2 regions of the Bacillus sp. NEB1478 genome follow, and region 2 is predicted to be linked to the other one. Evidence: a T-box and tRNA genes for the amino acid it is inferred to sense, from the RefSeq annotation. Region 2 holds a T-box; the other holds one or more tRNA genes.
What was found. A T-box is a leader RNA that pairs with one kind of tRNA and senses whether it is charged. The one in region 2 lies ahead of ileS (isoleucine--tRNA ligase), so its partner is inferred to be a tRNA-Ile.

Region 1 (8,028 bases), 1.4 Mb from region 2:
GCCTTCCTCAGGAAACCTTAGGCTTTCGATGGACAAGATTCTCACTTGTCTTTCGCTACTCATACCGGCATTCTCACTTCAAAGCGCTCCACCAGTCCTTCCGGTCTGACTTCGCTGCACTTCGAACGCTCCCCTACCCCTGTACCATACGGTACAAGCCATAGCTTCGGTGATACGTTTAGCCCCGTTACATTTTCGGCGCAGAGTCACTCGACCAGTGAGCTATTACGCACTCTTTAAATGGTGGCTGCTTCTAAGCCAACATCCTGGTTGTCTGGGCAACTCCACATCCTTTGCCACTTAACGTATACTTTGGGACCTTAGCTGATGGTCTGGGCTGTTTCCCTTTTGACTACGGATCTTATCACTCGCAGTCTGACTCCCGCGGATAATTCTCTGGCATTCGGAGTTTGACTGAATTCGGTAACCCTGTGGGGGCCCCTAGTCCAATCAGTGCTCTACCTCCAGGAATCTTGCCGCGAGGCTAGCCCTAAAGCTATTTCGGGGAGAACCAGCTATCTCCGTGTTCGATTGGCATTTCACCCCTACCCACACCTCATCCCCGCACTTTTCAACGTGCGTGGGTTCGGGCCTCCATTCAGTGTTACCTGAACTTCACCCTGGACATGGGTAGATCACACGGTTTCGGGTCTACGACCACGTACTATGTCGCCCTATTCAGACTCGCTTTCGCTGCGGCTCCGTCTATTCAACTTAACCTTGCACGGGATCGTAACTCGCCGGTTCATTCTACAAAAGGCACGCCGTCACCCGTTAATGGGCTCCGACTACTTGTAGGCACACGGTTTCAGGATCTATTTCACTCCCCTTCCGGGGTGCTTTTCACCTTTCCCTCACGGTACTGGTTCACTATCGGTCACTAGGGAGTATTTAGCCTTGGGAGATGGTCCTCCCGGATTCCGACGGGGTTTCACGTGTCCCGCCGTACTCAGGATCCACTCTGGAGGGAACGAAGTTTCAGCTACAGGGCTGTTACCTTCTTCGGCTGGCCTTTCCAGACCACTTCACCTACCTCGTTCCTTTGTAACTCCGTATAGAGTGTCCTACAACCCCAGAGGGCAAGCCCTCTGGTTTGGGCTGATTCCGTTTCGCTCGCCGCTACTCAGGAAATCGCATTTGCTTTCTCTTCCTCCGGGTACTTAGATGTTTCAGTTCCCCGGGTCTGCCTTCTCATACCCTATGTATTCAGATATGGATACCATCCCATTACGGATGGTGGGTTCCCCCATTCGGAAATCCCCGGATCAATGCTTACTTACAGCTCCCCGAGGCATATCGGTGTTCGTCCCGTCCTTCTTCGGCTCCTAGTGCCAAGGCATCCACCGTGCGCCCTTTCTAGCTTAACCTTATATTGATGTTTGATAAGCATCGAATCTCTTCGTTGACTTCGTCTTTCCGGTGCTCATGTATCGAAATACACTCCACTCCTTCAAGACTTTGTCGCCTCAATCTTCTCGCTTCTGAAACATCAAACAGTTATTGCTTGGCGCAGATAAATAATATATATCTGCCTTGCATATTGTTTGGATGTCGATATCTAGTTTTCAAAGAACATAAAACCATTAAAAAAGGCATCATCGTAAGATGTGCAATGGTGGAGCTTAGCGGGATCGAACCGCTGACCTCCTGCGTGCAAGGCAGGCGCTCTCCCAGCTGAGCTAAAGCCCCAAATGTTTGGGTTTTATAAAAATGGTGGGCCTAAATGGACTCGAACCATCGACCTCACGCTTATCAGGCGTGCGCTCTAACCAGCTGAGCTATAGGCCCATAAAGGAATGTTGAAGTTCCTTCAAAACTGAACAAAAGAAGAATAGGCGTACTTACGAAACAGTCTAAGCTGTCTCATAATCTCCATAGAAAGGAGGTGATCCAGCCGCACCTTCCGATACGGCTACCTTGTTACGACTTCACCCCAATCATCTGTCCCACCTTCGGCGGCTGGCTCCCAAAAGGGTTACCCCACCGACTTCGGGTGTTACAAACTCTCGTGGTGTGACGGGCGGTGTGTACAAGGCCCGGGAACGTATTCACCGCGGCATGCTGATCCGCGATTACTAGCAATTCCGGCTTCATGTAGGCGAGTTGCAGCCTACAATCCGAACTGAGAGTGGCTTTTTGGGATTGGCTTGGCCTCGCGGCTTCGCAACCCTTTGTACCACCCATTGTAGCACGTGTGTAGCCCAGGTCATAAGGGGCATGATGATTTGACGTCATCCCCACCTTCCTCCGGTTTGTCACCGGCAGTCACCTTAGAGTGCCCAACTGAATGCTGGCAACTAAGGTCAAGGGTTGCGCTCGTTGCGGGACTTAACCCAACATCTCACGACACGAGCTGACGACAACCATGCACCACCTGTCACTCTGTCCCCCGAAGGGGAAAGCTCTATCTCTAGAGTGGTCAGAGGATGTCAAGACCTGGTAAGGTTCTTCGCGTTGCTTCGAATTAAACCACATGCTCCACTGCTTGTGCGGGCCCCCGTCAATTCCTTTGAGTTTCAACCTTGCGGTCGTACTCCCCAGGCGGAGTGCTTAATGTGTTAACTTCAGCACTGAGGGTGGAACCCCCCAACACCTAGCACTCATCGTTTACGGCGTGGACTACCAGGGTATCTAATCCTGTTTGCTCCCCACGCTTTCGCGCCTCAGCGTCAGTTACAGGCCAAAAAGCCGCCTTCGCCACTGGTGTTCCTCCACATCTCTACGCATTTCACCGCTACACGTGGAATTCCACTTTTCTCTCCTGCACTCAAGTCTCCCAGTTTCCAATGACCCTCCACGGTTGAGCCGTGGGCTTTCACATCAGACTTAAGAGACCGCCTGCGCGCGCTTTACGCCCAATAATTCCGGATAACGCTTGCCACCTACGTATTACCGCGGCTGCTGGCACGTAGTTAGCCGTGGCTTTCTGGTTAGGTACCGTCAAGGTACGAGCAGTTACTCTCGTACTTGTTCTTCTCTAACAACAGAGCTTTACGACCCGAAGGCCTTCATCGCTCACGCGGCGTTGCTCGGTCAGGCTTTCGCCCATTGCCGAAGATTCCCTACTGCTGCCTCCCGTAGGAGTCTGGGCCGTGTCTCAGTCCCAGTGTGGCCGATCACCCTCTCAGGTCGGCTACGCATCGTCGCCTTGGTGAGCCGTTACCTCACCAACTAGCTAATGCGCCGCGGGCTCATCTGTAAGTGTCAGCCGAAACCGACTTTCAAAAAGAAGAAATGCTTCCTCTCTTGTTATCCGGTATTAGCCCCGGTTTCCCGGAGTTATCCCCGTCTTACAGGCAGATTACCCACGTGTTACTCACCCGTCCGCCGCTAAATCAGAGGAGCAAGCTCCTCATCATTCGCTCGACTTGCATGTATTAGGCACGCCGCCAGCGTTCATCCTGAGCCAGGATCAAACTCTCCATAAAAGTGTTTGTCTTGCTCGTTTTTAAAACTGACGGAATTAATTCTTAATTCCTTACCTATTTCTTTTGTTCAGTTTTCAAAGAACTTTATCGCGTCACTCTCTTAAAGCAGCGACAAAAACTATCTTACCACATATCTATTATGTGATGCAACAACTTTTTCAAAAAAGTTTATGTTAGTATTTGTCGATAAATATGTAAGAAAAGCAACAACGTTTATTACTATATCAGCGTTTTAGAGACCCGTCAACGACTTTTTAAAGTTTTTGTAAAAAAACCTCGTTTCATCAAAGAAACGAGGTGTAAATCAGCTATTGGGAGTACTTTTCTAATAGATTGTTTTTCGTTTCCCATACTTGTTTTGATAAGTCTACGAAGTATTCTTGCGGTTTAAGTCTTCTTAAATGCTGCGGCCAGAACAATTTCAGCTGAGCGTTATGGTAGTCGCGAATTTCATCAAGCTGAGGCAGTTCATAAACAAGCTTTCCTTCTATATATATAGGATGCAGAAGTTCTTCTGCTCTGAATGAATGAACTATTTTACTTTTATAAGTATGAACCGGATCAAAAAGCTTAAGGTCTTTTTCAGGAATTTCCTCGCCGACCATTGTAATGTAATCAGCTTCTGCTTTTCCTTTATTGTTAATGATTCGGTATACCGTCTTGTAACCAGGTGTCGTTATTTTTTCAACATTAGAAGAAATTTTAATCGTCGGCACGTATTCTTCATCTTCGTATTTGGCGACAACTTTATATACTCCGCCTAAAGCTGGCTGATCAGATGCTGTAATCAACTGTGTACCGATTCCCCAAGATGTAATTTGAGCACCTTGTGATTTTAAATCATTGATTACATCATCATCCAAGTCATTACTCGCAACAATTACTACATCTTCAAGTCCCGCTTCATCCAGCATTTTACGAGCTTCAATGGATAAGTAAGCTAAGTCACCGCTGTCTAAACGGATACCTTTCAGAGATTTCCCCTCTTCTTTCATATGAAGTCCCACTTTAATCGCATTTGGAATTCCGCTTTTTAACGTATTATACGTATCTACTAAAAGAATACTTTGATCAGGCAGCGCTTTTGCAAAACTTTCAAATGCTTTTTCTTCTGTATCAAAGTCCTGGACCCAGGCATGTGCATGCGTCCCTTTTGTCGGGATGCCGAACAGTTTTCCTGCACGCATATTCGATGTGGCATTAAAGCCGGCAATATACGCGGCACGCGCACCCCATATCGCAGCATCAGCCTCTTGGGCACGCCTTGTTCCAAACTCCATCAACTGATCGTCCGGTGCAACATGACGAATGCGGGCTGCTTTTGTCGCAATTAATGTCTGGTAGTTCATGAAATTGAGCAAAGCTGTTTCTAGCAAGTGCGCTTCAAAGACACGTGTTTTTATTCGAATAAGAGGTTCGTTCGGAAAAACGAGTGTTCCTTCTTTTACTGAAAACAACTCACCCGAAAAGCGGAAATTTCTTAGCTCAGCTAGAAATTCTTCATCATATTGTTCTTCCTGTGTTCTCAAATAATCAATATCTTCATCTTTAAATTGAAGGTGGTTAATATAATGAATGATTCGTTCTAGTCCTGCGAAAACCGCATAACCACTTTTAAAAGGATTCTTTCGGAAGAACGCTTCAAAAACTCGAACTCCATTATGAGTACCGTTTTTCCAGTGGGCGTACATCATATTGATTTGATATTTGTCTGTATGTAATGCTAGATCTTCATAACTCATTCAATGGCCCCGCCTTTCTCTTGTTACATTTTTCACTAATTCATTCGCTGCTAAACATGAAAAAATGCCCGGTCTCTCAAAAATAAGACCGGGGAAGTTATTATTATTATAATTCTATTGTTTACTTTTTGCTTATTTGACGAATTTTTGAATCACAGATTTTAAATACATAGTCTCCTAGTACTCAACCGCTTCCTTCGTGTGTGTTTTCTTAAACTCAACCGGATTCGGGTCAAAGTACTCCATTGTGAATTTTGGTACGAATTTGTTGTTTTGCAAGTAGCCTGAACCCCATGTTGGATCCATTGTCAGCCAACGTCCATCGACTTTCGTTTCCACCCATCCATGGCTTTGTCCCGCGTAGCCCGTTACCATTTGAGCTTCCATACCGCTTGCCCGGAGTAAGGCAATTGTTAAATATGCAAAGTCCTGACATACTCCCTTTTTCTCAGCTAATGTTTTTAGAGCGCTGTCGTCAAATTCAAATGTACGGTTATTCAGTTTATCTAAATCGTACTTTACGTTTTTTGCAACATATTCATAAACAGCTAATGCTTTATCTTTTTGTATTTTCTTATTCTTAGTCAGCTGCTCTGCTAAGCGCCGGATTTCTGGTGCATCAGACTGAATGCCTCTTGAAGGCAGTGTGTACCGCTGATCTTTTGTGTTTGTGTTCTCGACCGTAAACCCTGCCACACCAGTAAAATGCTGCACAAATTCGTTAGTCATCGCAAAGTCAGGTGCCATTACGGCAACATCATAGTTACCTGGACCAAATCGCAAAAAGAATTCGCCTTCAAATTTATAGTCTTTTACAGGAATAGCATACATTGCTTCCAGACCATCCTTTTTTGTAGTTACAAACACAACATTTGTCTTATCTGCGTCAGGAGCATTTGAATCGATGCTTCCTTTTACTTTGTATGTTAAATCTGTTTTTTCTCCGCCAACTTCAGGAGTTTCGAGATTGAATCCTTTTTCCTTATAAGCATCCGAAAAATGGATGGGTTCAAATTTCTCGTTTGATAAATTATCTACGTATAGAGTTGCTGCTTCCGAATAATAATTAGTCATTCCGTCTTTTGGCGTCATAATCTTCACTTCATGAACGCCTTGACCGTAGTAAAGGGGAATTTTTTTAGAAAACTCACCTTCTTTAACTGGAATGATTATATTCGTAGATTCGCTGTCCTTTGTTAACTCAACCATCAGCTTATCTACACTCGTATCCTCTACTTTACCGTTCAGTTCAAATGATCCATCCTTCTCCATAAATCCATCAAGACCATTTTGTAACGTTAAACCATGTTTTAATGCATTGTTCGTAAAAAGAATGTCCCTATTTACTTCGGGATTAACATTTTCAACATCAAACTGAGCCAATTCATAAAAATAATCTTCGGCATTATCACTTGGGAGACTTACTTTTACAGAGTAGTTCCCTTTTCCGTTAAAAAGCTTAATCTTTTTCTCGAATTCCCCATTTTTAATAGGAGCATAATAACTAAATTCACGGCCGCCAGGACCATCATTTTCGCTTTTTACTTCAATCCAGGCATAGTCTGCTTTGAAATTTTTGTATTTCTTCGCTTTTCCTTTAATAAGAACCGTTGAGTTTGCTGTAAACTCTTTATATTTCGGGCTGGTTAACGTGGCGTCCACCTGACCCGCATATGGAAGGAGTTTCAATTTCTCAAGTTTCTCTTCTCTATTCTCTTTATCAGCCAATGCTGTATACTTGTCTTTCTTTTCCTCGTTCTGAGGTTGGGAAGCTTCTTGAAGGGCACTGCAAGCAGACATTGTAATGATCATAAAGATTAAAAGGGAACTCGATATTATTTTTTTCATGAAGGTTCTCCTTATATTATTAATCTAGTAATTGAATATTATCACTTTCCCCTTAGTTGCCATTTTATAACAAGTACTTATAAAAAAATCGGTCCTAATATCTTTTAAGGAAATAAGAGAGCCAATAATTCAGCTTTATAAAAATACGTTGCCAGTGCACCTATCACTAAATAAGGTCCAAAGGGAATAGCTGTTTTTCTGTTATATTTTTTTAGCACTAATCCTACTATCGCAACCAGTACACCTGTAATAGAAGCGATCATTAATGTAAAATAAGTTCCTTGAAATCCTAAAACTAAACCGATTACACCCATCAGTTTAATATCTCCGCCACCGATGCCGCCTTTCGATACAACAGCCAGGATGAACAAAAACAAAAATCCGAATAGACCTCCGCCAATAGCGTCGATCCAGCCCCTATATTCCATAAAAAAAAGCAACGCAAAAAACCAGACAAAGAACACGATCAGTACTTTATCTGAAATAATGAAATATAAAAGATCTGAAACGAATATGATTGAGCTTAAAAAGATAAGTGAACATGCAATTAATAATTCAATTGAAAATCCGTACTTTATGTAAGAGAACGCAAACATTGCTCCCGTAAATAACTCAACAGCGGGATAAAGAATGGTAATCTTCTTTTTACATGTCCGGCATTTACCTCCTGTAGTAAGATACGAAACAACAGGAATCAATTCATACCATTTCAACTGTCTATCACACGAATCGCATTGCGAACGTTCCGATCCGGCAAGCTTCATCCCCTTCGGCAGGCGATATCCGATTACGCCTCCAAATGAAGCCAACACCGCTCCTAATACAAAAAACCATATACTCCATATCGCTTCCATATCGACTTCTCCCCCGCTTGTCTTTCTAACCATTAATTATAATGAAGAATCCGTGATTAATCATCTCTCTATATCGGGTATATCGGCTATATTTTCTGCAATTATTTCCTTAACAAAAGAAAAGGAATGCCCGATTTGGACATCCCTTTTATGAAT
Region 2 (8,028 bases):
GAAACAAGTGCAACACCAGGATGAAGTCCAACTAAGAATGGTACCAGTACAGTTGCACCAAACATGGCAAACAAGTGCTGAAGTGATAAAGTGAACCATTGAGCTGTTTTCGGTTTTTCATGTACATCTAAAATTGCTTTATTGTTATTTTCCATTATTGTTACCTCCCGATTTGAAATGTAAGCTGGACGAAAAATTCATCCAATAAAAAAACCTCTCTTGCTTTTTTGGCAAAAGAGGCTGTAGGAGGTACACATGTACAGAAATCCCTTGTACATATGATTGAACCTCCCTTGTCAGCCTCTCTGGACTGTATTAAAGGGACAAATTATTCATTTGTTGAGATGGCTACTTCGTCAAGTCCATCAACCTCCGCTAATGCAGCGGAAATAATTTCTTTGCTGGAAGTCGGAACATTTTTGCCAACATAATCTGCTCTAATCGGCAGTTCTCTGTGTCCTCTGTCGATTAAAACTGCAAGTTGTATATTAGCAGCGCGGCCAAGGTCCATTATTGCATCCATGGCAGCTCTAACTGTTCTTCCAGTAAAGAGTACATCATCTACTAAAATTATTTTTTTATCTGTAACCTGCACGGGAATGTCCGTCCCTTTTAATTGAGGTTCCTGATTTTCTGTTTTAATTTTCAAGTCATCCCGGTACAGCGTAATGTCAATCACTCCAACAGATACAGAATTGCCTTCGATCTGCTCAATTCTTTCAGCCAGTCTTTTAGCTAAAAATTCACCCCGGGTTTTTATGCCTGTTAATACAATATCATTAACCCCTTTATTCCGCTCAATGATTTCATGAGCGATACGGGTTAAAGCTCTTCTTATAGCCTGCTCATCCATAATAACTGTTTTAGACATCGCAAACCCTCCTCTTCTTTCCATAAAAAAAATCCTCCCGTCCACATGACGAGAGGATAGAGTTATCCTGCTGGATACTCTTATTTACCGTTTCCTTCTCAGCCTCACGGGACTAATGTTTAAAGGACTTGTTAAGTTACATTGATTATGGCAGAGGTGCTTGTCTTTGTCAACTTCTTTTCTCTAATAAATCCAGAAGTTCTACCATATCTTGTGGAATCTCTCTTTCAAATTCCATATATTCGCCCTTACGCGGATGATCAAAGCCTAACGTTTGTGCATGCAGGGCTTGTCCTTCAATAGGAAGCGTTTTAGAAGGTCCGTATTTTGGATCACCAGCTAGAGGGAAACCGATATATTTCATATGAACACGAATTTGGTGCGTTCTGCCTGTCTCGAGCTGACATTCAACAAATGTAAAATCTTTAAAGCGTTTAATCACATTGAAATGTGTAACGGCATTTCTGCTGTTATCATCCGTTACTGTCATTTTTTGACGGTCACTTTTATCACGGCCAATTGGAGCATCGATTGTTCCATGGTCGTGCGGCATTACTCCGTGAACAATCGCTTTATATTTTCTTGTTGTTGTTTTATCTTTTAACTGATCCACAAGAGATTCATGGGCAATGTCATTTTTAGCGACCATCAGCAGTCCTGAAGTGTCTTTATCGATACGATGCACAATGCCCGGACGCAATACACCATTAATACCAGATAAATCTTTGCAATGAGCCATAAGACCATTAACAAGTGTACCACTGTGATGTCCAGGTGCAGGATGTACGACCATACCTCTAGGCTTGTTTACAACAAGGACATCGCTGTCTTCATATACAATATCCAGTTCCATTTCTTCTGGCACAACATCCAATTCTTGAGGTTCAGGAATGTCAATTTCAACAAAATCTCCGTTTTGACATTTATAATTAGACTTGATCGGTTTACTATTTACAATTACTTGTTTTTCTTTAATCCAGTTTTGAATTTGTGATCGTGACCATTCATCCTGGACGTCTGATAAAACTTTATCAATACGGTTCCCTTCCTGTTCAGTAGTTACCGTATATTCAAATTTGTTCATTTTTTGTCTCCTTCTTGCTGCTCTCCATGAAGCTTTGAATAAAAATTAAACCAACACCAATTACCAAAGCGCTGTCTGCAACATTAAAAATCGGAAAATCATAATTTCCGATATATACATTTAGAAAATCAACAACTTCTCCTCTTATTAATCTGTCGGAAAAGTTTCCAATAGCCCCTCCCAAAACAAGGGCTAATGCAAATTTCAATAATTTATCTGAAGCATGTTTTTGCAAATAATATACGACTGCTCCAACCACTGCAAGTGTGATGATTATAAAAAAGTATCTCTGATCTTGTAAAATACCAAACGCTGCGCCTCTGTTTCTGTGCGAGGTTATGTAAAATACTTCATCAATGATGGGTATAGATTCCCCGAGGTTCATATTTTTAACGATCGTCCATTTTGTCAGCTGGTCTAAAGCAAAGACTAACAATGCAAAAAGATAATAAAACAATAGAACTCCTCCGATTCAGAAATGTTGTCTTTATGAATTGTAGCACAGCAATCAGAAATTCTACAATTTTAATTTGTCCAAACCCGTGGCAAATCAGTGAAAAAAATCCCGCCGTAGCGGGATTTTTTTATGCATAATTCTTTTCAATAATATCAGCACAGCTTGCACAAAGTGTTGGGTGGCTTTCGTTCTCTCCAACATCTTCTGACACTACCCAGCAGCGCTCACATGTTTCACCTTCTGCCGGTTTTACAACGACAGCAACGTGTTCAAAATAGTGTGCATCTTCTGGGGCTTCTGATTTTTCCCCTGCGATTGTTGCTTTAGATACGATGAATAGTTTGTTTAAATCTTCAACACTTTCCAACCAAATCTTAAGTGCTTCTGAAGGATACAATGTAATTGTAGCAGTTAAAGATTTACCGATCGTTTTTTGACTTCTTGCATCTTCCAGGGCCTTTAAAATTTCATCACGGACATCCATGAAAGTATCCCAATCTTTTTCAAGTTGTTCAGTACACGTATAATTTTTAGTTTCAGGCATTACTGTTAATTGAACACTAGCTTCCTCAACACCTGGAATGTACTCCCACACTTCGTCAGCAGTATGTGCTAATACTGGTGCAGAAAGTTTCGTCAGAGCCATTAATGCCTCATAAAGTACAGTTTGGATGCTTCTTCGCTTATGATCGTCTTCCGCTTGAATATACAAAGTATCTTTTGCCATATCTAAATAGAAAGAACTCAATTCAATCGTACAGAAATTATGAATTGTATTGTATACCGTAATGAATTGATATTCTTCATATGCCTTTTTAACTTTAGATACGACGTTATCCAATTTCACCATCATGTATTTTTCGAGTTCCGGCATCTCATCAAACTTTACTGAATGCTGTTTCGGATCAAATCCATGCAGATTTCCTAATAAGAATCGTAGTGTATTTCTAATTTTACGATAAACTTCAGCAACTTGTTTTAAAATGTCATCAGATACACGTACGTCTGATTGATAGTCAACGGATGAAACCCAAAGTCGAATAATATCAGCACCTAGTTGCTTCATTACTTTAATTGGATCTAAAGTGTTCCCGATCGACTTACTCATTTTTCGGCCTTCACCGTCAAGAACGAATCCGTGACTCAAGATCGCTTTATAAGGCGATTTTCCTGTAATCGCTACAGATGTAGAAAGGGAAGAGTTAAACCATCCGCGGTATTGGTCAGACCCTTCTAAATAAAGGTCAGCAGGGCGAACTAGATCTTCTCTTTCTTCTAATACACCCCAATGTGATGTTCCAGAATCGAACCAAACGTCCATGATGTCAGTTTCTTTTGTGAAACGTCCATTTGGACTGTGTGAAGAAGTAAAACCATCTGGAAGCAGATCTTTTGCTTCTCTTTCAAACCAGACGTTTGATCCATGTTCTCTAAACAATTCTACTACATGACTAATTGTTTCTTCTGTAAGAATCGCTTCTCCATCCTCGCCATAGAAAACCGGAATCGGAACACCCCATGCACGCTGACGGGAGATACACCAGTCTTCACGATCCTTTATCATGTTATGAAGACGTGTTTCACCCCAGTTTGGAATCCAGTTTACTTCTTCGATCGCACGCAGCATATCTTCACGAATTCCTTTGATTGAAGCAAACCATTGTGCAGTAGCACGGAAAATAACAGGTTTCTTCGTTCTCCAGTCATGCGGATATGAGTGTTTTATAAATGATAGTTTTAATAAAGCGCCTTTTTCTTTTAGCTGTTCTGTAATCGGCTTATTTGCCTCATCATAAAACATTCCTTCAAATCCTGGAGCATCCTTTGTCATCATTCCACGATCATCAACCGGGCATAAAACATCAAGTCCATAACGTTTACCTACTAAAAAGTCATCTTCCCCGTGGCCAGGAGCAGTGTGAACACATCCTGTACCTGCATCAGTCGTTACGTGGTCACCAAGCATAACAAGTGAGTCACGGTCATATAACGGATGTTTAGCCACTGCACGTTCAATTTCAGCACCTTTGAAACGTTTTACAACCTCTGCTTGCTCCCATTCAAAGTCTTTCTTTAAAGACTCTAATAATGCTTCAGCTACAACATATTTTCCAGTTTCAGTTTGGACGGAAACATAGTCCAGTTCAGGGTGTACAGAAATTCCTAAGTTAGCAGGAATCGTCCATGGTGTGGTCGTCCAGATGACAAGTTTTTCATCAGTATCCAGAACACCTTTGCCATCCTTCACTTCGAATGCTACAAAAATAGATGCCGAACGCTTATCTTGATATTCAATCTCAGCTTCTGCTAATGCAGACTCTGATGATGGAGACCAATATACAGGTTTCAACCCTTTATAAATTAGGTCTCGTTTTGCCATCTCGCCGAATACTTCGATTTGTCTTGCTTCGTATCCTTTTTCAAGTGTGATATAAGGATTATCCCAGTCACCGCGGACACCTAATCGTTTAAATTGTTCACGCTGGTGATCAACTTGCTTTAGTGCATATTCTTCACAAAGCTTACGGAATTCCGCAACGGATAATTCTTTACGTTTTACTTTTCCGCTCTTTGTCAAAGCAGTTTCAATCGGTAATCCATGTGTGTCCCAACCTGGTACATATGGGGAGTAATGACCTGTCATCGATTTAAAACGAACGATGATATCTTTCAAGATTTTATTTTCAGCATGCCCGATATGAATATCTCCATTTGCATATGGAGGACCATCATGCAGAATAAAAGGTGGAAGATCCTTCGTGTTCTCCATTACTTTTTGATAAATATTCATTTCATTCCATTTTTCTTGTACAACAGGTTCACGCTGAGGCAAGTTGCCGCGCATTGGAAACTCTGTTTTGGGCATTAAAAGAGTGTCTTTATAATTCATTAACAAATCCTCCTTGTATTCAATCATGCAGACTCAACTGCTCCTTTGGCTTTTTTCAAGGTTGCTGAAACGAAAAAACCTTCCCGTCCACTACTTATGAAAGTAGGGACGAGAAGGTTTTCCCGCGGTACCACCCTAATAGGTTTTTAACATAAAAACCCGCTTAGCCATCCGTAGCGTGGATGATGCGCCTAAACTTACTATCTTTTTCAGTTCAGGAACTCAAGGGTGATCTTCGAATACTGCTCTATACCAGGCTTGCACCAGCCCCTGGCTCGCTACAATAGAGTGAAAGTATTTTACTGTCCCTGTCTACGTCATTTATTAATCTTACAAAAGTATATGCGATTTTTTAAACGAATGTCAAGCTTCCGTCTTTACTTCCTGGAGCTCATAACCTTCTAGATTCTCGGGAGCATTTAAAGAATCCCAATCATCGTTTTTTAGCATCTCAAGCTGAGCTTCTATCAACATTCTGAAGCGAGTACGATAAACTGAAGATTGTTTTTTAAGTTCATCAATCTCCATTGAGATTTTTCTAGATTTTGATAAAGACTCATTGATAATACGGTCAGCATTCTTCTCCGCTTCTTTAATAATCAATCGAGCTTCTTTATTTGCCGTACGCTTAACTTCTTCACCAGTTTCTTGTGCAATGAGAATTGACTTATTTAGCGTCTCCTCGATGTTCTTAAAGTACGAAATTTTTTCTTCCAGCTTTTCAACATTTTCTTCCAGCGATTTCTTCTCCCGAATAACTGCTTCGTAATCTTTAATTACCTGATCTAAAAAGTCATTCACTTCATCTTCGCTATATCCTCTGAAACCTCTAGTGAATTCTTTGTTATGAATATCTAACGGTGTTAAGGGCACTAAAGCCACCTCCATAGATGCATTGTTTTTTACCTAAATTCGACAATTTTTCGGGTATTCCTTCTACACAAAAAAATTATTTAGGCTGTTATAAACTCTGTTGCTAATAAACGGTTGAATTCCGCGTCTTATTTTAAAAGTCCGTACCGTATTCGCCATTTTTCTCTTTTAGTTGTTCCTTCAATCGCGATCAATTTACTTCTGCCAAATCCCCGAAGCGAAAAATCATCACCTTCCCTTACTTCAACAGAAGTCTGGTCAGTGATTTTATGATTCAGCTTCACTCTGCCTTGAACGATAAGAGGCGAAACTTTTGAACGAGAAAGATTGTAAATTTCTGCGATTATGACATCTAGACGCAAAGAAGATACCGTACCGTTTCTTTCTTCATATTCAGCTTCGATTACCGCTAATGCACCTTCATCGATATGCTTAAGCTTTACACCTGTTTTGCCGATTTTCGTTAAGTTCATTTCAATAAAACCGGAGACCTCTTCTGCACATACAAATTGCACTTGATCATCTTTTACAAGAATATCACCGTATTTACTTCTTTTCACTCCAATATTCATTAAAGCACCTAACACATCTCGGTGTTCAATCGTTGAAAATTTAGATGGATATGTAATGTCAAAATAAACGAGCTGATAGTCACTTGAATTTGCTTCATAATAATCCGGATAAATGAGCGCTCTTTTTCGTTCAGAATAAGAAGAGCCTCCCCACATAGAGAGGCGGATCTCCGCATCATTTCCAACGATGCTTCTCACAATCTCTTGCTCTCGCGGATCAAGAAAATCAGTAAGTTTAGGACTGTATCTTTCAATAACGTCCTCTTTCCATCCGACTACGCGATCAACAAACTCGTGTTCTTCTGGTCTGTAATGCTGGTAAATGCTCATCATTCATTACCAGGCTAAAATGTATTGTTAAGCATGTCTGCTACAACATAAATCCCATATTTTGCAAAATGCAAAGAGATTAAAGCTACAATTGGCGACAGATCAATCATTCCAAGAGGCGGGATGATTTTTCTGAAAGGTGACAAGTATGGCTCCACCAATCTTGCCAGAACTTGGCCGAAGGAGGATTCTCTTGCGTTAGGAAACCAAGAAAGTAATATGTAACCAATTATCATGTAATAATAAACATCTAGTAATTTAACAAGTATTCCAGCTATTGTTTCTATCAAACAATTTCACCTGCCTGTATTAATCTTCGTCCATCATTTCTGAAATCGTTCCAGAAACATCGACGTTTTCTGGTGTACAAAGGAATGTATTTGGACCAAGTTTCTGAATGTCCCCGCCGATTGCATAAACAGTACCTGATAAAAAGTCTACAATCCGCTTTGCTTGGTCATGGGGAATGCGCTGCAGATTCATAACAACTGCTCTGCGGTTCTTGAGCTGATCTGCTATGTCTTGTGCCTCAGCATAAACACGCGGTTCAACAAGTACTACCTTTACTTGCTGCTGAATGCTTTGCAGACTGACAACATTAGCTTTACCTTTTTTCGTATGAGATGGTGTGATCTCTTCTTCTTCTTCATATGACTCTTCTTCATACTCATTTTCATATTCATAATCATCTTCTAAGTCAAAAAAGCGTCTGAATTTCGTTTTAATGCCCATTAAAATCCACCTCCTAAAATTCTTTACCTACTAAGCTCGTACCGATACGGAGAAAGGTAGCCCCTTCTTCAACTGCTATAACATAATCATTCGACATTCCCATTGATAGCTCAGTACACGGTGCGTGGGAAAAATCTTGATCTTGAATGTCGATTTGTAATTGTTTTAACGTTGAAAAAACATTTCGGATCAATGACTCATCTTCTGTAAATGGAGCCA

Region 1: it has a tRNA-Ile gene. The T-box ahead of ileS (isoleucine--tRNA ligase) is inferred to sense a tRNA for this amino acid. The anticodon was not compared.

Annotation. Positions count from the first base shown of each region.
Region 1 covers NZ_CP134049.1:3,638,514-3,646,541, forward strand. Annotated here, with positions in the region: rRNA gene RGB74_RS18445 (23S ribosomal RNA) at 1-1,367, opposite strand, end outside; tRNA gene RGB74_RS18450 (tRNA-Ala) at 1,614-1,689, opposite strand; tRNA gene RGB74_RS18455 (tRNA-Ile) at 1,712-1,788, opposite strand; rRNA gene RGB74_RS18460 (16S ribosomal RNA) at 1,879-3,428, opposite strand; gene RGB74_RS18465 (nicotinate phosphoribosyltransferase) at 3,737-5,170, opposite strand; gene RGB74_RS18470 (transglutaminase domain-containing protein) at 5,348-7,018, opposite strand; gene RGB74_RS18475 (prepilin peptidase) at 7,123-7,872, opposite strand.
Region 2 covers NZ_CP134049.1:2,257,445-2,265,472, forward strand. Annotated here, with positions in the region: gene RGB74_RS11100 (solute carrier family 23 protein) at 1-155, opposite strand, end outside; gene pyrR (bifunctional pyr operon transcriptional regulator/uracil phosphoribosyltransferase PyrR) at 329-871, opposite strand; gene RGB74_RS11110 (RluA family pseudouridine synthase) at 1,041-1,955, opposite strand; gene lspA (signal peptidase II) at 1,942-2,412, opposite strand; gene ileS (isoleucine--tRNA ligase) at 2,540-5,302, opposite strand; T-box leader at 5,404-5,626, opposite strand; gene RGB74_RS11125 (DivIVA domain-containing protein) at 5,666-6,175, opposite strand; gene RGB74_RS11130 (YlmH family RNA-binding protein) at 6,304-7,077, opposite strand; gene RGB74_RS11135 (YggT family protein) at 7,092-7,364, opposite strand; gene RGB74_RS11140 (cell division protein SepF) at 7,387-7,809, opposite strand; gene RGB74_RS11145 (YggS family pyridoxal phosphate-dependent enzyme) at 7,823-8,028, opposite strand, start outside.